2 regions of the Clostridium sp. JNZ X4-2 genome follow, and region 2 is predicted to be linked to the other one. Evidence: riboswitches for the same ligand, from Rfam matches in the RefSeq annotation. Region 2 holds a riboswitch; the other holds the start of a gene.

Region 1 (4,296 bases), 470 kb from region 2:
AAACTATACTTGTTGAATTATTATATGATATAAAAATTTTTTATTTACAATCAGCATTCACCGTAGTCTTTAGTAAAATACAAAGGTCCTATTTTTTTAACTTTATAATTAGTTATTACATTTCCTGTTGCCCTATCATATAAATTGTAACCAACAATAGTGTAAATCATAGCATTTTCTTTATCAAGAATGCTCTTATCCATATTATATTGACCTTTATTAACCTTCACAGTTCCTTTAAATGCTCCCACTGGATATCCGCTTGCAAATATATGTGTCCTAATGGATATCGACGGTGTAGCATGGCTTATAATAAATCCTGCAGCAATTATTAAAAAAGACAGCAGAATTATGATAACCTTCCTTGAAAATCTCATTTTCTTTCTCCTCCAACAACCTTAAATTCAATTTATGTAATTAATTTATTGTAAATTACAATTTAAAATTATACATTGACGATCATATAATATTTTAAAACTGGATCTATACCAAAACAAAAAGCAGTGTAATAAGTTAAATATAAAAATTTTTCTTTATGATTAACCTTCCCCATAGTTTTCAGTAAAATATAAAGGTCCTATTTTTTTGACTTTATAATTACCTATTGGATTTTTTGTTGCCCTATCATATAAATTATAACCTTGAATATAGTAAATCATAGCATTTTCTTTATGAAGGGCATTTTTATCCGCGTTATATAGACCTTTATGAACATGTAAAGTTACTTTAAATGCTCCAACTGGATATCCACTTGCAAATATATGTGTCCTAATGGATATCGACGGTGTAGCATGGCTTATAATAAATCCTGCAGTAATTATTAAAAAAAACAGCAGAATTATGATAACCTTTCTTGAAAATCTCATTTTCTTTCTCCTCCAACAACCTTAAATTCAATTTATGTAATTAATTTATTGTAAATTACAATTTAAAATTATACATTGACGATCATATAATATTTTAAAACTGGATCTATACCAAAACAAAAAGCAGTGTAATAAGTTAAATATAAAAATCAAACTTTATCTTTTCTTTATTACATTGCTTTTTAATTAAATATATTTAACTAATGCCAAAATTTTAGAGTTCTCATATTGGTATAGTCACCTTCCGCATAGGCATCATACAGAGGATAATCTAATCTTTGTTTAGAATGTCCACAGAAAAACCATTTCACTCCCTGTAAATTGCCAGTTAAGATTACCGAATGTGACCACTCACCTATACCGGGATTATAAAACTGAACAATATCACCAACTCTCGCTCCATCAGTCCAAGAGCTTTCAGAAGTGTATCCATTTGAAACCATATAATCACGAAAAGCAACTACATTAATCCACGGTGCTGAATATGCATACCAATAACTACTGGCTGGGACTCCACCTGCGTAAGCACATTGAGATACAAAATCCGTACAATCTTCAATCTTGTCAACATAATATTGAGAACCTGGATACTGAGAATAGTTTGGTGATAATGCATACCTCTCTGCATAAGATACGGCACTGCCAGCATTATAACCAGGATAACTGTTTAAACGAATATTAGAATTATCATCTTTAGAATTAATTTGGGTAAAGTATTCGTAATATTTGTCAATATTATTTGACTTATCATCTATGACTTTTATTTTTGAATCAATTGCACTATCATAATAAGGAAAATAAGTGTCTTCTGACTTTAATGACTCTTTATCATTTAATTGTTGTTTCACAGATACATCAGTATCTTCATCCAGATCTAATTTTTTGGTTATATAATATTTGCCATCTTCATATTTAACTTCAAATCTATACTTTTCACCCTTTGATTTTGATACTTTTTCTGCTCCATACAACTTGAATTCCACATCATAAAGTACATCTACTGCATAAGTATCAATGGCCGTTTGAGCTACTCTAGTTATAGTCACATTAGACTTATAGTTATCAATTTTACCGTCAAATTTTTTAAACCATTCTACATCAAATTTACTTTGTTTATTAAGCAGTTCTAATAACTCCGGGTCTTTGACAATATTACTATAATCTTTAGCTTTACCATTTTTTAAGACATCAGAACTTAAAGATAATACTTCATTAATAGAGCTGCTGATTGCAGATTTGTCAACTTGAGTTAAACTAGCATCTTGAGCATTTGCCGCATTTGAATTTACGGGACTTGCAGAAGCTGTAGGACCAAAAGATAAACTAGCCCCTACTAATGAAATGCATAAAACAAGTGTTGATATTTTTTTCTTATCATTTTTATCCCCCTTAAATTAAAAATAATATATTCTGTTTCAATCCACTTTCCAATGTAAAATTTTAAAACAAAAAGATCCTCACTTCGAGGATCCTGGTTTTAACATATAAATTATTACAGAATAAAGAAATATTAAAATTAATTACTATCTTTCCCCCGAAAGAATTATAAAATATCAGGCAGGTTTCCTGGCTTGGATTCATTTTACTTCCCGGTCTTCCCGGTAAAAATACCAGTGACCAATGGGGTTTCATCCTCCATACAGTAACGGTGGGGCTGCAATGTTTCTCATTTTCCCTTTTAACTACTAAAATAAATTGTAGCACCTAATACTAAATTACTATGATATTATATTAATATACTATAATACTAAGTTTTATAAAAAAATACAATTTAGTATTATATAAGAATAAATAACAATATGTCTATCTATTTCCCTTTATAATATATATGTTATATTATTTACCAATTAAGATCAATACATTAATAGATAAAATTATAAAAAATATAGATAATATTTCATTATCTATATACTGCCATGTTACTCTAATACTCATCAAAAATATCTTTAGTTTCCTGTATTCTCTTTATACTTAAAGATATATAAAATTCAGCATATAGATGGTCAACAAATTTAGTAAACTGCTTTTTAAATGATTCTTTGACATCAATATCTATAGAATCTCAAAACAATTTATCATACATTAATTAGACACTTTTAATATATAAAAGGTTACACTTAATGCCAATTATTAAGTTAAAAAAGTTCTAAATAAAAAAATAAATTATCATACTCTACGATAATTTATTTTAAAATTGAGTTTATTTTTTTAAAAATGTGCTATAATATAGTTAAAAGAAGCCATTGCGGTTTTTTATAGTTTTTTAAATTTTAGTTAAAAAATGCACTTATCGGACTGGGTGCATTTTAATTTTTTGAGTTTTTATCTTCGGCAGTTATAGAAATTTCATTTTGAGTTAACTTACCAATTGAAGATTTACCCTTGATTACTAACCTATCTTTTAAATATGTTCCTACAATCACCATAGCTGTTAAGCATAATGATGTAATACATATAGATATTACTATAATCACAGTATCACTCATATTGCCACCTCCCCTGCTGTCAATTAACCGCAATGACTCCTTTGTGAGAAATAAAACCTGGAAGGTGGCTAACTAAAAATCTTTTATTTTCTCGTAAATATTATACCATATTAAAGCATAATTATATAAAATTTGAGTACCTTGAAGCCATCTTTTTACAAGATCTGTACGCTTTTTTCCTATTATCTTTGTTACAGTAGATTTGAACTTATCTCCCTTAAATAGCTTAATTTCTTCATATCTTGACCAATAAATAATATAGCCTTTTGCTTCATCTTCTTTTAAGCTTCTTGACCAATAGCCAGAGAAGAAATCAGGCAATTGATTATAATATACCATCCCAGCTCAGAAAAGAATTTAAGATTTTAATGACATCATAGTTGATTTTGTGAAAAATAATAGCAATAGTAATTATGCGATATTGAAAGAATCCCTAACTTTGGAGTGTCCACTTTTTCGAGAAAAGCTCAGTTCTCCGTATAGTTTATGTATTGGCCATATAAAAGAGAGAAAGAGGTGAAATGTAAAAATATAATGATTGAAAAAATTAACAATAAATATGCAATTCAACTTATAGAAATATTAAATACTGATGATATATTACGAGATAAGTTAGGCTCAAAAAAATATATAATATCAAAAGATGAATTTGTCGAACATAATAATAAATGGATTGAAGACACAAACTCAGAAATATTTGCTATTACTTTAAATGATAATGCAATTGGTATGATATCATTAAGCTATCAAATTGCAGAAGAAAAAAAAGCACAAGTTGGTTATTGGATTGGAAGTGAATATTGGGGAAAAGGATATACAAGTCAAGCTTTTTCACAAATATTGTGCTACGCTAAAAAAAAGGGAATAAGATATTTAAATGCTAGAATCATAAAAGATAATTTAGCTTCTAAAAAAATTTGGCAAAAATATGATGCAAAAATAAA
Region 2 (4,296 bases):
TGGATTCAAGGGATGGAGCATATTGCTTCCCCAGGCTCTTGCAGGAGTGATATCCGTTGGACTTTTATATTATATAGTTAAAAGATCCTTTGGAAAAACGGCAGCATTTATTTCAGCGCTGTGTCTTGCAATCACGCCTGTTTTCGTAGCAGCCAGCAGGAACAATACCATAGACAACCTTTTGGTTATGACACTGCTTTTTGCCTGTATGTTTTTGTCCAAGGCCGCAGAAAAGGGAAGATTTAAATATCTTTTAATAAGCCTTGTTCTTGTAGGGGTGGGATTCAATATAAAGATGCTTGAGGCATATATGATAATTCCTGCCATATATATAACATATTTGATTTCTTCGGCTGCACCTGTGAAAAAGAGACTAAAGCATCTTGTTATAAGTACAATTGTGCTTGCTGCAGTATCTCTGTCCTGGGCAGTAGCTGTGGACCTGGTTCCTGCCCAAAACAGACCTTTCGTAGGAAGCAGTACAAATAACACTGTTATGGAGCTTATATTCGGACACAATGGATTGGAAAGGCTCAGCAGCAGCAATGGCGGTATGGGCGGCGGCATGGGAAGAGGAAATGGAAACACCCGGGGAGAAGCAAGAGGAAAATGGCAACAGGGACAAATGAATGGCTTCAAAACTGGAAGCTCTTCTGGAACAAAAAATGCCAACATGAGTGGAAGTAGTAAGGGGTCAGGAATGCCTCAGATGCAGGTCCCTGGAGGAACTGGCGGATCCTCTCAGAAAAATGGAGGAAATTCAGGACAGATGTCTTTTGAAAAGAGAATGGGAGGAACACAAAGAGGAGGCTTCGGCGGACCTGGCGGGGCCAACGGGCTTTCAGGAAATTTTGGAGGTCAGACTACAGCAGGCATTACAAGACTGTTCTCTAAAAATATTTTATCGGATCAGATAGTTTGGTTTTTACCACTATCCATATTGGGATTTATTGCTGCAGCAATAGTGGAAAAACTCAGATTTCCTTTTAATAATAGAAAGAAATTGGATTTAATAATGTGGATCCTCTGGCTTGTTCCGGAATTTATATATTTCAGCTATACTAGGGGTCTGTTTCATCAGTACTATTTGACTATGATGGCTCCTCCAATTGCAGCTTTATCGGGTATAGGCCTTACTTCCATGTGGAAGCTGTACAAAGAAGAAAGCATAAGGAAATGGTTGCTTCTGCCTGTATCCCTTATCTTAGAAGGGCTGCTGGATTTGCTCATGTTATCCTATTTTAACACTACTATACCTGCTGTATTTAAAGGTATAATCACAGCAGCTGCAGTGATGTGTCTTGCTTCTTCTGTGCTGCTGATAATTTACAGGATAATAAAGAGAGAAAGCTTAAATCAAGGCAGAAATATAAATTTTGCCAGGGTGCTTGCCAGTCTTGCTTTTATAGGAATACTGATAACGCCTGCTATTGGATCCTCTGCTGCTGTAACTCATGGTGTAAATGGAAGCATGCCTGCTGCAGGATTGGAACTCCTATCCAGCAGCGGATCCGGCAATGCCGGCATGAGGAGTATGGGAGGAAGCAGCAGACTCAGCAATACAAATGAAAAATTAATAAAATTCCTTGACAGCCATGTTAAAAATGAGAGATATGCTCTTGTGGTCTCCAGCTCCAATACTGGTGCCGGCATGATAATTGAAAGCGGTAAAAGCGTGATGCCTCTTGGTGGATTCTCAGGATCCGATAAAATACTTTCCTTAAGTGAATTCAAGCAGCTTGTTAAAAAAGGCGAAATAAGATATGTGCTTACAGGAGGAATGGGAAGAGATTCAGATGATATAATGAGCTGGGTTGAGAAAAACGGTAAAGCTGTTCCGGAAAACCAGTGGAAGAATACCACATCCGGCAGTCAGGAAAATAGAAACATTCAGGGAAACTTCAATAACGCTCAAATGAATAGTCAAATGGGTAATGGCAACAAAGAATCTAATAATGGCAACAAACAATCTAATGAACTCAATGGAGACGCGAATAAAAATGCAGGCACAAATAAAGATGAAAGCGGAAAAGTTCAGAATTCAGGTCAAAATGGATTTGGAGGAATGGGAATGAATTCCCAGACACTGTATGATTTACAAGGCACTGTAAAATAATGGAAGGGGGGTCAGACCCCGTTCCAAATTTTGGTATGGGGTCTGACCCCATTCCATATATTTCCTGAAAACTGTGTCAGAAATATGCACCCTTGCTGATAAATGAGAGTTGATTCTTTCCTTGATAATGTTATAATTAAGATAAAATCTAATAATAAGTGTAGGTTAATTAAAGGGGAATCAGGTAAAAATCCTGAACTATCCTGTAGCTGTATTAGATGAATTTAAGCAATATGGGCCACTTGAGAAACGGAGAAGGCATACTTAAATAATGAATCTTAAGTCAGAAGACCTGTCTATACTTCGCACCGTTAACTCTACAAGTGATAGAGGGGGCTTGATATTGATGAACTATTTTTACAGTAATATGTATTGATTATAAAAATCCTTTTGACACTTTGTTAAAAGGATTTTTTTATTAAACGGGAGTGATGAAAATGGTACAGCTTATTGGAATAAAGAGTGAATGTAATATTGAAATCAGGCAGAGGTTTTCCATTATAGCTTCAAAGCTGGAAGGTAAATTAAAATGTCTCCATGAATTTCTGGAAAATGTCTTAATATTGAGTACCTGTAATAGAACAGAAATATATATGGAATCAAAATTTTCCAGGGAAGATGTAGTGAATATAGTATTTAAAGGATTGGATTGGGACAGCAGACTTATTCCCTATACTTTTTATGCTGAAGACAGTGAGGCCGTTAAACATTTAATAGAGGTCAGCTGTGGTTTCCATTCAAAAATTCTGGGCGAAGATCAAATTTTAGGACAAATCAAGAATGCATATACTGCAGCGGTAAAAGCTAAAACTATAAAAGGCGGTCTTGAAAGGTTGTTTCAAAATGCCATAGCCTGTGGAAAGGAATTCAAAAGTATCTGTGAGATGTATAAAATACCTGTATCGGTTCCGTCCATAGCGGTAAGGGAGGCATTAAATAAAGGCTGCAGAAAGTATATGATAATTGGTTTCGGGGAAATCGGCAAGCTGGTGCTGAAGTATCTGGAAAGTTCCAATGCAGAAATGGTATATATTGTAGTCCGTGACTTGAATAAGATCAAAAATTTATGCTATGATTACAAATGGGTTAAATTTATAACTTTCAAAGAGAGAAAAAATTATTATAATAAGGTAGACTGTATCATAAGCTGTACTTCTGCACCGCATACAATAATTTCAAAAGAGGATATTCCCTGGAAAAAATTACTTGTATTTGATTTGGCGGTGCCCAGAGATGTTGATACAGGTGTCTCGGATTTGCCTCAGATCCAGCTCTATGATATTGACAGCATAAGCAAGATGGATGAAAGAAATAAAATCATGAGAAAAGAAAAGATGCTGAGATACAAATATATTGTGGATGACTATATAAACAAATTTATGGAATGGCAGGCTTTGGATGAACTTTCACCTGAAATACAAAGGATAAAAAAATATGGTAATGAAATCTGCAATAAAAGAATACAGACTTTTAAGAACAAACGATATACAAAAGACAATGAAGCACTTGTAAGCACAATGATAAACAGCACTGCCAGAGTTTATGTAGACAGGGCAATAGAAGTGCTGAAGGAAGAAAAACTTAAGGGAAGAGAAGATGAGTGTCTGAAAATGATAAATAGAATATTTTTTCCTCCTAGCTGTGATAATGATTTAAAGCGGGATTATAATAGTGATTTACAGCAAAATAAAGAATGGAGATGTAAATAGATGATAAGTGATGATATATTCAATGAATCCAAATTATATATGCCTGGGGGAGTAAACAGCCCTGTCAGGGCATTTAAGGATGTACCCTTAAATCCACCTGTAATAAAAAAGGGAAAGGGAGCTTATATTTATGATGAAGATGGCAATGAGTACATAGATTTTGTATGCTCCTGGGGTCCCATGCTTTTAGGACATTGTGACGAAGATGTGGTAAATGCCATAAAAAACACCTGTGAAAATGCCATATCCTTTGGAGCCAATACTAAAGTTGAATTGGATCTGGCTAAACATATATGCACAACTGTGGACAATGTGGAAATGCTCCGAATGGTAAATTCGGGTACAGAAGCTACCATGAGTGCGGTAAAGCTTGCCAGAGGTTATACGGGAAGGAACAAGATCATAAAATTTGCCGGATGTTATCATGGACACTTTGATGATTTCTTGGTTGATGCAGGATCAGGAGTCATG

The links. Region 2 has a riboswitch for cobalamin ahead of hemA (glutamyl-tRNA reductase). Riboswitches for the same ligand answer to the same signal wherever they lie in the genome.
Region 1: it holds a riboswitch for cobalamin, as region 2 does, so the genes downstream of both, ACYUJ6_RS04470 (amidase domain-containing protein) here and hemA (glutamyl-tRNA reductase) in region 2, are expected to answer to the same signal.

What each region holds. Positions count from the first base shown of each region.
Region 1 is NZ_CM142685.1:947,404-951,699, reverse strand. Features, by position in the region: gene ACYUJ6_RS04480 (hypothetical protein) at 51-377, opposite strand; gene ACYUJ6_RS04475 (hypothetical protein) at 540-866, opposite strand; gene ACYUJ6_RS04470 (amidase domain-containing protein) at 1,067-1,912, opposite strand; cobalamin riboswitch at 2,406-2,589, opposite strand; gene ACYUJ6_RS04465 (hypothetical protein) at 3,173-3,352, opposite strand; gene ACYUJ6_RS04460 (TIGR04540 family protein) at 3,425-3,691, opposite strand; gene ACYUJ6_RS04455 (GNAT family N-acetyltransferase) at 3,869-4,296, shown strand, end outside.
Region 2 is NZ_CM142685.1:479,187-483,482, forward strand. Features, by position in the region: gene ACYUJ6_RS02450 (glycosyltransferase family 39 protein) at 1-2,116, shown strand, start outside; cobalamin riboswitch at 2,262-2,430, shown strand; gene hemA (glutamyl-tRNA reductase) at 2,554-3,825, shown strand; gene hemL (glutamate-1-semialdehyde 2,1-aminomutase) at 3,826-4,296, shown strand, end outside.